Regions from separate parts of the Sphingomonas sp. VDB2 genome, predicted to be linked through region 1. Evidence: riboswitches for the same ligand, from Rfam matches in the RefSeq annotation. Region 1 holds a riboswitch; the other holds the start of a gene.
The links. A riboswitch is a leader RNA that binds a small molecule or an ion and turns the genes downstream of it on or off. The one in region 1 is predicted to bind thiamine pyrophosphate.
Positions count from the first base shown of each region.

Region 1 (7,040 bases):
ATAGGGCGACCATAGTTTGATGCATTAGACCCGAAACCCGGCGATCTATGCATGACCAGGTTGAAGGTGCGGTAACACGCACTGGAGGACCGAACCGTTCAATGTTGAAAAATTGTCGGATGAGTTGTGCTTAGGGGTGAAAGGCCAATCAAGCCGGGAAATAGCTGGTTCTCCGCGAAATCTATTGAGGTAGAGCGTCGGATGATTGCCGTTGGGGGTAGAGCACTGGATGGTTGCGGGGGTCGCGAGATCTACCAATACTAACCAAACTCCGAATACCAACGAGTCTAGTCCGGCAGACAGACGGCGGGTGCTAAGGTCCGTCGTCAAAAGGGAAACAGCCCTAACCTACAGCTAAGGTCCCCAAGTCATCACTAAGTGGGAAAGCATGTGGGATTTCCAAAACAACCAGGAGGTTGGCTTAGAAGCAGCCATCCTTTAAAGAAAGCGTAACAGCTCACTGGTCTAAATAAGAGATCCTGCGGCGAAGATGTAACGGGGCTAAAGTGATGCACCGAAGCTTAGGGTTCAGTCTTTGACTGAGCGGTAGCGGAGCGTTCCGTAGGCCGTTGAAGCGGAAGGGTAACCGACCGTGGAGGTATCGGAAGTGCGAATGCAGACATGAGTAGCGATTAACAGTGTGAGATGCACTGTCGCCGAAATTCCAAGGGTTCCTGCTTAAAGCTAATCTGAGCAGGGTAAGCCGGCCCCTAAGACGAGCCCGAAGGGGGTAGTCGATGGGAACCACGTTAATATTCGTGGGCCTGGAGGTGTGTGACGGATGCCGTAACTGGTCAGGGCTTATTGGATTGCTCCTGGCTGGGAAGGTGTCCCAGGAAATAGCCCCTCCGTATAGACCGTACCCTAAACCGACACAGGTGGAATGGTAGAGTATACCAAGGCGTTTGAGAGAAGTATCCTGAAGGAACTCGGCAAATTGCCTCCGTACCTTCGGAAGAAGGAGGCCCCATCTAAGCGCAAGCTCTGATGGGGGGCACAGGCCAGGGGGTAGCGACTGTTTAGCAAAAACACAGGGCTCTGCTAAGTCGGCTTCAAGACGACGTATAGGGCCTGACGCCTGCCCGGTGCCTGAAGGTTAAGAGGAGGAGTGCAAGCTCTGAATTGAAGCCCAGGTAAACGGCGGCCGTAACTATAACGGTCCTAAGGTAGCGAAATTCCTTGTCGGGTAAGTTCCGACCTGCACGAATGGCGTAACGACTTCCCCACTGTCTCCAGGATATGCTCAGCGAAATTGAATTCTCCGTGAAGATGCGGAGTACCCGCGGTTAGACGGAAAGACCCCGTGCACCTTTACTGCAACTTCAGAGTGGCATTAGGAAAGAGCTGTGTAGCATAGGTGGGAGGCTTTGAAGCATCGACGCCAGTTGATGTGGAGCCATAGGTGAAATACCACCCTGCTGTTTTCTGATGTCTAACCTCGTACCGTTATCCGGTACAGGGACCCTCTGTGGTGGGTAGTTTGACTGGGGCGGTCGCCTCCTAAAGAGTAACGGAGGCGCGCGATGGTGGGCTCAGGACGGTTGGAAACCGTCTGTTAGAGTGCAATGGCATAAGCCCGCCTGACTGCGAGACTGACAAGTCGAGCAGAGACGAAAGTCGGTCATAGTGATCCGGTGGTCCCTCGTGGAAGGGCCATCGCTCAACGGATAAAAGGTACGCCGGGGATAACAGGCTGATGATTCCCAAGAGCTCATATCGACGGAATCGTTTGGCACCTCGATGTCGGCTCATCACATCCTGGGGCTGGAGCAGGTCCCAAGGGTTTGGCTGTTCGCCAATTAAAGTGGTACGTGAGCTGGGTTCAGAACGTCGCGAGACAGTTTGGTCCCTATCTGCCGTGGGCGTCGAAATTTGAGAGGAGTTGACCCTAGTACGAGAGGACCGGGTTGAACATACCTCTGGTGTACCAGTCGTTCCGCCAGGAGCGCAGCTGGGTAGCTATGTATGGACGGGATAACCGCTGAAAGCATCTAAGCGGGAAGCCTCCCTCAAGATAAGATTTCTTAGGACGGTCGAAGACCACGACCTTGATAGATCGGATGTGGAAGTGCGGTAACGCATGAAGCTAACCGATACTAATTGTCCTATTCGCGCTTAAGAGTCCCACCATCAACGACAGTGCTGGAAACAGCAATCGTCAGCGATCGTAGGTTGTTAAGCCAGCCCAGATATATGTTTATATACGAACCAAAATGTGCACGGCATCGATCAAAAACCCATATATGCGCCAGCTTCATTGCTTGGTGACCATAGCGTCTGTGACCCACCCGATCCCATCCCGAACTCGGCCGTGAAACCAGTCTGCGCCGATGGTACTATTGCTCAAGCACTGGAAGAGTAGGGCGTCGCCAGGCATTGAAGCTCGCGCATATATCGGAACACAAAAAACCCATTCACAACGTCTTTTGCGATCTCTGGTCGTGCCTCTGGCGCGGGATGGAGCAGCCCGGTAGCTCGTCAGGCTCATAACCTGAAGGTCGCAGGTTCAAATCCTGCTCCCGCAACCACAGGTCGCACCCAGTCAACCACAGCCCACGTCAGCAGGCAGGCGACCTGGCCCGATGATCCCCAGGATCATCAGCCGTCGGCGTTCAACCCGAACTGCCTTTGGTGCTGCCGTCCCGTCAGGCTCATAAGCTGAAGGTCGCGTTCAGCCGGAGCCGGGCAAAACCCGGCGAAGACCATGGGCCAAAAGGCCCATAAATCCTGCTCCCGCAACCAAATTACATCCCAGTGAGCAACGCGAACGCAAAGATTTGCGTTCCCCCGCAAAGGCCGGGGTCCATTGCACCCCATAACCCCGCCCACAGAGCGGGGTTTTTTATTGCCCGCGCCATGTCCAACCCAACATGCCGGGCGGCGGACATCTCCCGCCGCCGACCCCATATCACCGATCGGCGCCTTCCAACTGCCGACTGAAATACACCATCTGCATCGCCTGCAACCGCGCGCCCTGCGCGATATCCGCGTCGCCCGCATGGCCCCCGGCCGTATCCTCGTAAAAATAATAGGGCAGCCCATAATCCTTCAGCCGCGCCGCGAACTTGCGCGCATGTTGCGGCCCCACACGGTCATCCTTGGTCGTCGTCCAGATATAGGGCGTGGGATATTTCACCCCCCGCCGGATGTTCGCATAAGGCGAAATCCTTTGCAGAAACGCCTTCTCCTCCGGCACCGACACGCTGCCATATTCGTCGACCCAGGACGCGCCGGCCGCGATCTGCTCGTAGCGCACCATATCCAGCAAAGGCACCTGGATCGTTACCGCGTTCCAGAGGTCGGGATGCTGGTTGAACTCGACGCCCATCAACAGGCCGCCGTTGGACCCGCCATAGATGCCGAATTTCCCGGGCGACGATAATTTGCGCGCAAAAATATCCTGCGCCACCGCCGCGAAATCATCATAGATGATCTGCCGCTTGGTCTTCAGTCCCGCCTCATGCCAGGCCGGGCCGAACTCGCCACCGCCACGGATATTGGCCAGCACGAAACTGTTACCCCGTTCCAGCCACAGCTTGCCGGTGATCGCCGCATAGCTGGGCGTCATCGGCACCTCGAAGCCGCCATAGGCGGTCATGATCGCCGGGATGGAACCGTCCGGCTTCATATCCTTGCGGTGGACGATGAAATAGGGGATTTTCGTCCCGTCGGTCGATGTCGCCTCGAACTGATCGACCATCAGGCCAGCGGCGTCGAACCGCGCAGGCATCGCCTTCACTTGGCGCGGCGCGGGGTTTGCCGCGTCGATCGCCCAGAGCGTCGTCGGCGCTAGGAAGCCGGCGACCGACAGATAGGCCTTGTCGCTCTTGTGAGTGGATGTCGCGATCGAGATGGTCGCATTGTCGGGCAGGGCGACGGGGGTGGTCGTCCACCTGTCCTTGCCCGGCGTCAGCACCTGCACCCTTCCGCGCACATTGTCGTTGATGGCCAGGATCACCCGATCCTTTGTCGCCGTCACCCCATCGATCGACTGGCGCGCATTGGGCGCGAACAGAATCTGCGGCTTCAATGTCTCGCCGGATTGCAGCGCCTTCAACGGCACCGCCGCCAGCGATCCCGTCGGGACGGTCACGCCGCCACTGGCCCAGTCCTGACTGGTCTGGATCAGCACCTGACCCTGTACCATGCCCTGCAACTGGCTCTTGGCCGGCAGGGGGAGCTTCTTCACGCCATCGGCGGTGACGAGATAGGTTTCGTTGCCGAAGAAGGTGACGCCGCGATAGAGGAAAGCGGCGCGATTGCCCGCGCCATCAGACAGGACCATGGGAAACGTCCCGACCTGATCGCTGGGCGCGCCGCGATAGATTTCCTGTGCGGCGGACAGCGGCTGCCCGCGCTTCAATGCCTTCACCACGAAGGGATAGCCCGACGCCGTCATGCTGCCCCCCTGTGCATCGGCGCCCCAATCGCGGGCGAGCAGGATCGTGTCCTTGTCCAGCCAGTCCTCATTCTGTTTGGAGGTGGGAATGGCGAACCCGCCCTCCACGAACTGCCCGGTCACCAGATCGAACTCGCGCAAGGTCACGGCATCCTCGCCGCCATCGGACAAATGGATCAGCGCCAGCCGCTCGTCGGGGTCCAGGATGGACGCGCCCTTCCACACCCATTTCTTGCCATCGGCCTTCGACAGCGCGTCCAGGTCCAGCACCGTCGTCCAGCGCGGCGCGTCGGTCGCATAATCAGCCTCGCTGGTATAGCGCCATATGCCCTGCGGATGATCGGCGTCGCGCCAGACATTATAGACCCGGCCGTGGATCAGCATCGGCATGGCGATCCGGTCCTTGGCCGATGCGATCGCCAGCGCGTCCTTGAAGTAACCGGCATAGCGCGGATCGCCCTGCAGGGTCGCGACCGTCGCCTTATTCTCCGCCTCCACCCATTGCATCGCGCGCGGGCCGGTCCAATCCTCCAGCCATAGGAACGGGTCGTCCGCCGGGGCAGGGGCCGAAACAGGCGAAGGGGGCGCGCCGGCGCCGGTCAACAAAGCCGCAGTCACCAACAGCATCATCCTCTTTTTCATCAGTACTTGTCCCCCGGCAAAGTCGATCGCCCCTTCATATAGCGCGCCCGCAACACCGCGCTCGCTATCAACAGGGGTAACGCCGCCAGCATCAACAGGCTCCCGATGAAACTGGGCGACCAGCCCCACAGGCTGTGCAGGCCGAAGGCGGCAGGGGCCATCACCAGCAGGAAACCCAGCGTCAGCAGCCACAGTCCCCAGCGGCGCGGCCGCACCGCCACCATCCGCATCTCGTGCCGCCACGCCTTGCGGCCAGCCTTGGTGGACAGATCGGGGCCAGGCCGGTCGGAGGATGGGTGATCGAACATATGGTGCTGGACCTTGTGCCGTTTAGTCCTTACCCTGTCCAGCATCCCCGGGGGACCGCGCACAGGCGGTTGAGAGGTGGCTGATGTGGCCACGACCCGTTGAACCTGATCTGGTTGAGACCGGCGTAGGGAGGGAACGGCTTGTGTAACCAGCAGACCGCACCCGCCCCGCGTCCTTGAAAAGAGACGAAGAGAGGCGGCCCATGGATACGATTTCCGTTCTGACGCTGCGCCTGGCCGAAATTATCGGCCTCTACATGATCGTCATCGGCCTGGGCGGGCTTGCCAGTCCGCAGCGCTGGCGCGCGGTGATGGACGATCTCAACCGGTCGCCGGGGCTGGTCGTGGCGCTCGGCTTCGCCGTCTTCGCCGTCGGCGGCACGCTGGTGCTGATCCACAGCATCTGGACCGACCCGCTCGCCATTATCGTCAGCCTGATCGGCTATGTCGCCCTGATCGAAGGCGCGACCTTGCTGGCCGTACCCGGTCCGCTGATCCGCATCGGCCACTGGTCGACGAATTTCATCCGCACCTGGGCGCTGATCGCCCTGATACTCGGCCTTCTCCTCTTCCTTGCGGGCCTCACCGGCCGCGCCACACTTTCCCTCTGAAAGGTATCCTCATGGCAGATGTCGCCGCCCGTACCGAAATGCCCGAAGCCGAAGGCTCCACCGGCCGGCAGGCCGCTATGAAAGTCACCACCGGCCCCATCCGGGGGTCGAAGAAGATCCATGTCGGCCCGCTGAAGGTCGCGATGCGCGAAATCCATCTGGAGCCGGGCAGCGGCGAGCCGCCGGTGCGCGTCTACGACACGTCCGGCCCCTATAGCGATCCCGATGTCCGCATCGACATCATGGCGGGACTGCCCCAGTTGCGGCGCGACTGGATCATGGCCCGCGGCGATGTCGAGGAATATGCCGCCCGCGCAATCAAGCCGGAGGATAATGGCCTCAAAGGCCCGGATCGCAGCGCCACCGGCACAGTCTCGACGGTGCCGGAATCCAGAAATGGACGCGTCCAGCCCTTCCCGAACCTCGTCAAGCGCCCGCTGCGCGCCAGGCCCGGCGCCAACGTCTCCCAGATGCATTATGCCCGCCGCGGCATCATCACGCCGGAAATGGAATATGTGGCGGAACGCGAAAATCTTGGCCGCGCCCGACTCGCATCCTATGTCCGCGACGGCGAAAGCTTTGGCGCGTCCATCCCCGATTATGTGACGCCCGAATTCGTCCGCGACGAAATCGCCCGCGGCCGCGCCATCATCCCCAACAACATCAACCATCCCGAATCCGAGCCGATGGCGATCGGCCGCAATTTCCTGGTCAAGATCAACGCCAATATCGGCAACAGCGCCGTCGCGTCCGACGTGGCGAGCGAAGTCGACAAGCTGGTCTGGTCGATCCGCTGGGGTGCGGACACGGTGATGGACCTCAGCACCGGGCGCAACATCCACGACACGCGCGAATGGATCCTGCGCAACTCGCCCGTCCCGATCGGCACCGTCCCCATCTACCAGGCGCTGGAAAAGGTCGGCGGCGTCGCCGAAGACCTGACCTGGGAGATTTTCCGCGACACGCTGATCGAGCAGGCCGAGCAGGGCGTCGATTATTTCACCATCCATGCGGGCGTGCGCCTCGCCTATATCCCGATGGCGGCCAGGCGCGTCACCGGAATCGTATCGCGCGGCGGAT
Region 1 covers NZ_CP159615.1:2,667,602-2,674,641, forward strand. Annotated here, with positions in the region: rRNA gene ABT375_RS13310 (23S ribosomal RNA) at 1-2,119, shown strand, start outside; rRNA gene rrf (5S ribosomal RNA) at 2,261-2,375, shown strand; tRNA gene ABT375_RS13320 (tRNA-Met) at 2,452-2,528, shown strand; gene ABT375_RS13325 (prolyl oligopeptidase family serine peptidase) at 2,909-5,041, opposite strand; gene ABT375_RS13330 (hypothetical protein) at 5,041-5,349, opposite strand; TPP riboswitch at 5,388-5,498, shown strand; gene ABT375_RS13335 (DUF2065 domain-containing protein) at 5,553-5,960, shown strand; gene thiC (phosphomethylpyrimidine synthase ThiC) at 5,972-7,040, shown strand, end outside.

Region 2 (7,040 bases), 990 kb from region 1:
GCTGACGCGCTACGGCTTCACCGCGCCTTGATCGCCCCCCTGTCGCCTGACGAATGGATCGTCCTGGCCCTGTCGCTCAAGGTCAGCCTGGTCGCCGTCGCCTTGAGCCTGCCGATCTGCTTCTTCCTCGCCTGGATATTGTCGCGCTGGCATTTCCCGGGAAAATTGCTGGTCGACGCGTTGGTCCATCTGCCGCTGGTGCTGCCGCCCGTGGTAACCGGATGGCTGCTCCTGTTGCTGTTCGGCATGAACGGACTGATCGGGAGTTGGTTATCCCAAGTGCTGGGCGTCACGTTGTTGTTCCGCTGGACCGGCGCAGCGCTCGCTGCCGCCATCATGGCGGTGCCGTTAATGGTGCGGGCTATCCGCCTGTCGATCGAGGCGATCGACGGGCGGCTGGAGTGTGCGGCTGCGACCCTGGGCGCCTCGCGGATGCGGATTTTCCTCACCATTTCTTTGCCGCTGGCGCTGCCCGGCGTGCTGGCCGCGGTCGTGCTGGGCTTCGCCCGGTCGCTGGGCGAATTCGGAGCAACGATCACCTTCGTGTCCGACGTGCCGGGAGAAACCCGCACCCTGCCCATCGCCATTTACGCCGCCATGCAGATGCCGAACGGGGAGCCGATCGTCACCCGCTTCGCCATAATATCGATCCTGCTGTCGCTCGGCGCGTTGATGCTATCGGAAATATTGGTGCGGCGGATCGCGCGGGGAGGACGTCATGTCATTTGACATCGACGTCAAACGGACGGTCGGAGGGCGATCGATCGCCTTATCCTGCAGCACGGAATCTCCGCTGGTAGCGCTGGTCGGCCCATCCGGCGTTGGCAAGACCAGCGTCCTCGATATGGTCGCCGGGATCGCCTCGCCCGACCGGGGCCGCATCGCCGTAGCCGGACAGACCTTGTTTGACAGCGACGCCGGGATCGATATCCCTGCCGCGCAACGGCAGGCCGGATACGTCTTTCAGGATCGTCGCCTGTTCCCCCATATGCGCGTGCGCGCCAACCTGGCATATGGCCGGCGCGCTGCCACCACGATGAACATGGACGATGTGCTCGCCTTCCTGGGCATCGGACATCTGCTCGACCGATGGCCGCACAGCCTGTCCGGCGGTGAGGCGCAGCGCGTAGCCATCGGGCGGGCCTTGCTATCCGGTCCGCGCTTTTTGTTGCTGGACGAACCCCTGTCGTCGCTCGATCGTGACCGCAAGGCGGATATTCTGGACGCGATCGACCAGATCCGTGGACGCAGCCCGATCCCGATCCTCTACGTCACGCACGATATCGGCGAAGCCGAGCGGCTTTCCGCGCTGGTCGTGACCATGCGCGAATAGCATTAGGCCTGTTCCTACTCTCCTGCGACAGCCGCATCCTGCCTGTTTCGCCATAACCGAGCCGTTGTCGACCGATAGGCCTTTCCACGTCGCCTTCCGCATATTAGAGGGGCGCATCCCCGGGGGGCCGCTCATGCGCGGCTGAGAGGTGGTCAGCAGACCACGACCCGCTGAACCTGATCCGGCTGATACCGGCGTAGGGAGGGCAATGCGGCACGCCGCAGGTCCCTCCATGTGGAGTGGACGCGTGACGATGACGATTGCATTTATCCCTGTTGGCCGTGCGGCGCTGGCGACCGCGCTCCTCTTTTCCGCTCATGCCGCGCGGGCGGCGGAGGCCGACGAACCGGGTCGCGCGACCATAGAGGTCACGGGCTATCCCGATCCCCAAGGCCTGCTGCCCGATCAGAGCGCGCCCAAGGCGGTCAGTTCGATCGCCGAAGCCTTCATCAGCAAACAGGCGCCGACGCTCAACGCCTTCCAGTTGGTCAACCTGCTGCCCGGCGCGAACGTCTCGTCCAGCGACCCCTATGGCCTGTCCGCGACGTCCAGCCTGACGTTGCGCGGTTTGGGGCAGGACCAGATCGGCGTGCTGCTGGAAGGCGCGCCGCAAAATGATATCGGCTATTATTACGCCTATCCCTCCCAATTTGCCGACGCTGAAAATGTGCGGCAGATCGCGCTGGCGCAGGGCGCGGCGGACATCGATGCGCCGGTCGTTGCTGCGGCGGGCGGCACGCTGTCGCTGACGCTGGCCGATCCCAAGGCGGATATGGGCGGGCTGGTCAATCTGTCGGTCGGTTCCTATGACCAGCGGCGCGCCTTCCTGCGGTTCGACACGGGGGAGATCGGGCAGAGCGGCCTCAAGGCGTTCGTCTCCTACTCCAACAACCGCGCGGATAACTGGCGCGGGGCGGGCTTTGACAAGCGCCAGCATATCGACGCGAAGCTGCTGCACGAATGGGGCGAGGGCAACCGCGCGAGCCTGACCATATCCTATAATGACGCGATCACCTCGATTTATCCCAGCCCGACCATGGCGGACTGGAAAGCCAATGGGCGCGGCTTCAACTTCACCCAACGATACAGCGAAGGCGACACCAGCTATTGGCGGCTTTATCGCGCGCCGTTCCGCAATCTCTATTTCGCCGCGCCGCTGCATCTGCAACTGAGCGACGGGCTGACCTTCGACAGCAGCGCCTATCTGCAAATGGGCCATGGCAATTCGCCTTACGGCACGCAACTCGCCACCACCGGCAATTATCTGGGCACGGAAGAACTGACGCAGCCGATCGCGCTGCCGGGCGCCGTGGATGGCGTGGCGACCGTGCTGGGCAACTGGACCGGCAAGCAGCGGCGCGTCGGCGATGTCAGCAAGCTGACGATGCAGGCGGGCGTCCACACCATCACGGCAGGCCTGTGGTTCGACTATGGCACCGACCGCGTGACCCAAAGCTATACGTCGATCGACGCGACCGGGCGGCCGGTCGATGTCTGGGGCTATCAGGACAAAGCGATCCGCACCGCCGATGGGCGGCTGCTCGCCTATGAAAATCAGCGCACGGTCACCGTGACCAAGGGCTTTTTCCTGGCGGACAGCATTGCGGTGACGCCGCGCCTGACCGTCGATATGGGGTTCAAGGGCGTCAGCCTGCTGCGCAACGGCCGCAACTATCTGCCGGGGCCGCAGTCCAGGGTGCATGTCGACAGCTTCGCCGCCTTGCCCCGCGCGGCGGTTCATTACCGGCTGGACGATCAGCAGCAATTGTTCGCCAACATCACCACCAATTTCCGCACGCCCAACGAGTTTGCGCTCTACAACAGCTATTATGGTGGCGAGCTGGTCAGCCAAGGCACCGGCGCGCTCAAGAATGAATATAGCGTCTCGCAGGAACTGGGCTACCGCTATATCGGCCCCAACCTGTCGCTTTCGCTGACCGCCTTCCACTATCGGTTCCGTAACCGGCAGGTGGCGACGGTGGTCGATAGCGGTGGGGCGCTGGTCAATTCGACCATCAACGGCGGCAGCCAGACCGGCTATGGGCTGGATGGCGAGATCGACTATCGCCCGGCCAAGGGGTTCAGCCTCTATGCCTCGGGCGAATATCTGCACACGCGGCTGAACGACGATCTGCTGGTGGGTGGCGATCTGTTGCCGACCAAGGGGAAGCGCGCCGTCAGCAGCCCGCGCGCCCAGTTCGCCGTCGGCAGCACCTATGATGACGGTCGCCTGTTCGGCAGCACCGCGCTCAAATATGTCGGCCGCCAATATGCGACCTTCATGAATGACGAGAGCATCAAGGGCTATGCCACGCTCGATCTGGCGATCGGCGTGCATCTGGCCGGGCTGATCGACGCGAACGCCATGGACCTTCGGCTGAACGCGATCAACGTCACCAACCCGCGCGTCCTGTCGGGCGTGTATGCGATCAGCAGCAATGCGCGCGATACGATCGGCCGCAACGGCGCGCTGATCGCGGGTTCCGCCCCCAGCTATTATATCGGCAGCGGACGCGCGTTCGTGGCGACGCTGTCGCGGGCCTTCTGACCATGAGCGGCGGCCATCGCGTGCATGGCATGGGAACGGCGCTCGAAGCGCCGACATGGCCAGCCATCACGCGGGCCGAGGCGGAAGTCGTGCTGGATCGCTTCCCCGATGCGGGACGACTGATCGACCTTCGCTGGCATTCACCGCGCCCCTTTTCGGCGGCGACGCTGATCGACACCGACCGGGGCGCCTATTTCCTCAAGCGCCATCATCAATGGCTCCGCACGCCCGCCGCGCTGGCGGAGGAACATGGGTTCATGGCGCATCTGCGGGCGGCGGGCCTGTCGGTGCCCGATGTCATGACGGCGGCGGACGGGACGGGCGCCATCGCGCTGGGTGCTTGGACCTATGAACTGCACCGCGATGCGCCGGGCATCGACCTGTACCGCGACCGGCTGTCCTGGACGCCCTTCCTGACGCCGGGCCATGCCTGTGAAGCCGGTGCGGCGCTGGGACGGCTGCACCGCGCCGCGCAGGATTTCACAGCCCCTTCGCGCGGCGACCATCCGCTGATCGCCAGCTTCACCATCCTGCCCGCCGGCGATCCTCTGGCAGCGGCGGACGCCTATGTCGCCGCCCGTCCGGGGCTTGCGCGCTATCTGGCCGCCAAGCCCTGGAAGCAGACATTGGCGCGCCTGTTCGCAGCGCTGGGCGAAGGGCTTGCCGAGCGACTGGCGGGGCAGGCGCCGCTCTGGACCCATGGCGACTGGCACCCGTCCAACCTCCTCTGGTCGGCGGATGGCAAGGTCGACACCATCTTCGATTTCGGATTGGCGACGCGCACCTGCGCGCTCCACGATCTCGCCACCGCGATCGAGCGCACCGCGTTCCGATGGCTGGACATGGGGCAGGACGACGCGCTGGGGGATGTCGATGCAGCCATGGCGATCCTGGCCGGTTATCGGACGATAGTGCCGCTCGACCGCGCCGATGTGGACGCGCTCGTGCATCTCCTGCCGCTGGTCCATCTGGAATTCGCCCTGTCGGAAATCGACTATTTCGCCGGCATCGTCGGCGATCTTGATCAGGCAGCCGTCGCCTGGCAGGATTATCTGGTCGGCCACGCCGACTGGTTCCTGTCCGCACCGGGACAGGATTTTCTGCATCGGTTCGCACAAGAGGCGATGGCCTGATGTCGATGCTGGAGATCGTCGCCGTCGCCGTCAGCTTCATCGGCATATGGCTCACGGCGAAACGACGCATGCTGTGCTGGCCGGTCAATCTGCTAGCCTGCGCCCTCTATTTCAAGATTTTCCTCGACGTCCGCCTCTATGCCGACATGCTGTTGCAATCGCTGTTCGGCGTCGCGATCCTCTATGGCTGGTTGCGCTGGGCGCGGGGCCGGGACGATGCCGGAGAGGTGGGGGTGATGCCTCTCCCGCCCACGCGGGCCGCCGCTAATCTGGCTGCCGGCGCGATCGGCGCCATCGCCATCGGCTGGTTCATGCATCGCTTCACCGATGCGGCGCTGCCCTGGATGGATGCGGCGCTCAGCAGTTTCAGCCTTGTTGCCCAATATTGGACCGCGCGCCGCCATGCCGCGAGCTGGCTGCTCTGGATCGCAGTGGACATCGTCTATGTCGGCATGTTCGCTTTCAAGGATTTGCGACTGACGGCCGGCCTTTATGCAGCGATGATCCTGTTGGCCGCCATAGGCTACAGACGTTGGGCGAAAGCGACAGAACGATCGTAGGAATCTGTAGGGCGGCTCTCAACGGGCTTGCGGAAGAGACATCCGCGGCCGGCAGCACAATGGTCCACACGTGCCGCCGCCGGCGATGTCAAATTTCGGCGGTGCCACAGGCAGATCCGACACAGCATAAGTCGCTGCAGGAGGTAGCCAACAGGCGCTCACGAAAGAGATGAACGCCGCGCCTTACGCCTTCTGGCAGACCACGATCGCGTCGATCACCGACAATGTTTCCTGCGGATCGCGCACACGCACTGTGTCGAGGCCCAGTTCCTTGGCCGGATAGTCGTTGCCGCCCGGAAAGATCGCGTCGCCGATGAACATCATGGCGTCGAGCGCAATGCCGCTCGCGTCGCGCAGTTTCTTAAGGCCGTAGGCCTTGTCCACGCCCTCCCGCGTGATGTCGATCGATGTCGCGCCGCCCATATTGATCGACAGGCCCGGCAGGCGCGTGCGCAGGTCTGCCTGGATCACCTTACGCTTTGCGAAATCCGGGTCCCATGTTTCCTTTGCGTGGATCGGCGCCTGCTGACCCAAAGCGGAGAAGGTAATCTGGCTGCCGCGATCCTCGATCCGTTCACCCCATGTCTGTTCGGGCACAAAGCCGGTTGCTTCCAACGACGCATCAAATGCCTCCAGGATCGCCCGCTTCTGTTCATCGTCGAACAGTTCCGCATAAACCGGCGTCCAGGCACCCTCCTGATGGGTGTAGAGCTTCGTACCCGTCGTCGGCATCAGCCACAGGCGAGACCGATCGGCCTCTCCCGGCAGGCGGCTCGCCACCTGCTTGTCGAACTGTGGCCAGTCCCCACCCGAAATCACGGCAACATGGGCGACGCCCAATAGGCGGGTGAGCGCTTCGGCCATCGCGTCCCCCAATGGTTGCTTGCTCTCCGCCAGAGTCCCATCGAGATCAAACGCTATCAGTTGCTTCATGTATCAGGTTCCTAAGAGGCAGATCGCATATGCACCGGCGCCTAACATCGAAGGCTGGAGCAGGCAAGCGGCTGCAAGTTCGCCTTCATCGCCGGCCTCGCATCGAGACAGAAGAAGGCTTTCTAATTGGTTTGACTTCCATATAACGTTCCGAGAACATCGGCGTCGTTGCCGCCCGGATGCCATAGCCAATGAAAATGCTGGTTCAGTGTCAACCATATGGACGCGATACGGTATGATGGCTAGTCCATGTTCGATTGCAACGATCATGCTGCAAGTCTGGGGATTTTCGTGAAAGAATTGACGGCTTTTGACTTTGACGAAGCGCCGGTCGAAATCGCACAACCCCGTACCGCTCTGCGGATGGCGTCCCAGCCCCACCGGCGCGTGCCATTTTCAAGGGCCTCGATCGCCATCATGCGCGAAAGCATCGACAAGAGGCATGGCTTTCCGTTCACTAGTGGCGCGGTTTCGCGCGAGGGCAAGGACTGCTCCATCCAAGCTTTCAGCCCGAACGGCGTGAGTGCCCCCCA
Region 2 covers NZ_CP159615.1:1,676,530-1,683,569, forward strand. Annotated here, with positions in the region: gene modA (molybdate ABC transporter substrate-binding protein) at 1-31, shown strand, start outside; gene modB (molybdate ABC transporter permease subunit) at 31-729, shown strand; gene ABT375_RS08290 (ATP-binding cassette domain-containing protein) at 719-1,333, shown strand; TPP riboswitch at 1,444-1,553, shown strand; gene ABT375_RS08295 (TonB-dependent receptor) at 1,587-3,881, shown strand; gene ABT375_RS08300 (phosphotransferase enzyme family protein) at 3,884-5,014, shown strand; gene pnuC (nicotinamide riboside transporter PnuC) at 5,014-5,574, shown strand; gene ABT375_RS08310 (HAD-IIB family hydrolase) at 5,758-6,507, opposite strand; gene ABT375_RS08315 (hypothetical protein) at 6,757-7,040, shown strand, end outside.
Region 2: it holds a riboswitch for thiamine pyrophosphate, as region 1 does, so the genes downstream of both, ABT375_RS08295 (TonB-dependent receptor) here and ABT375_RS13335 (DUF2065 domain-containing protein) in region 1, are expected to answer to the same signal.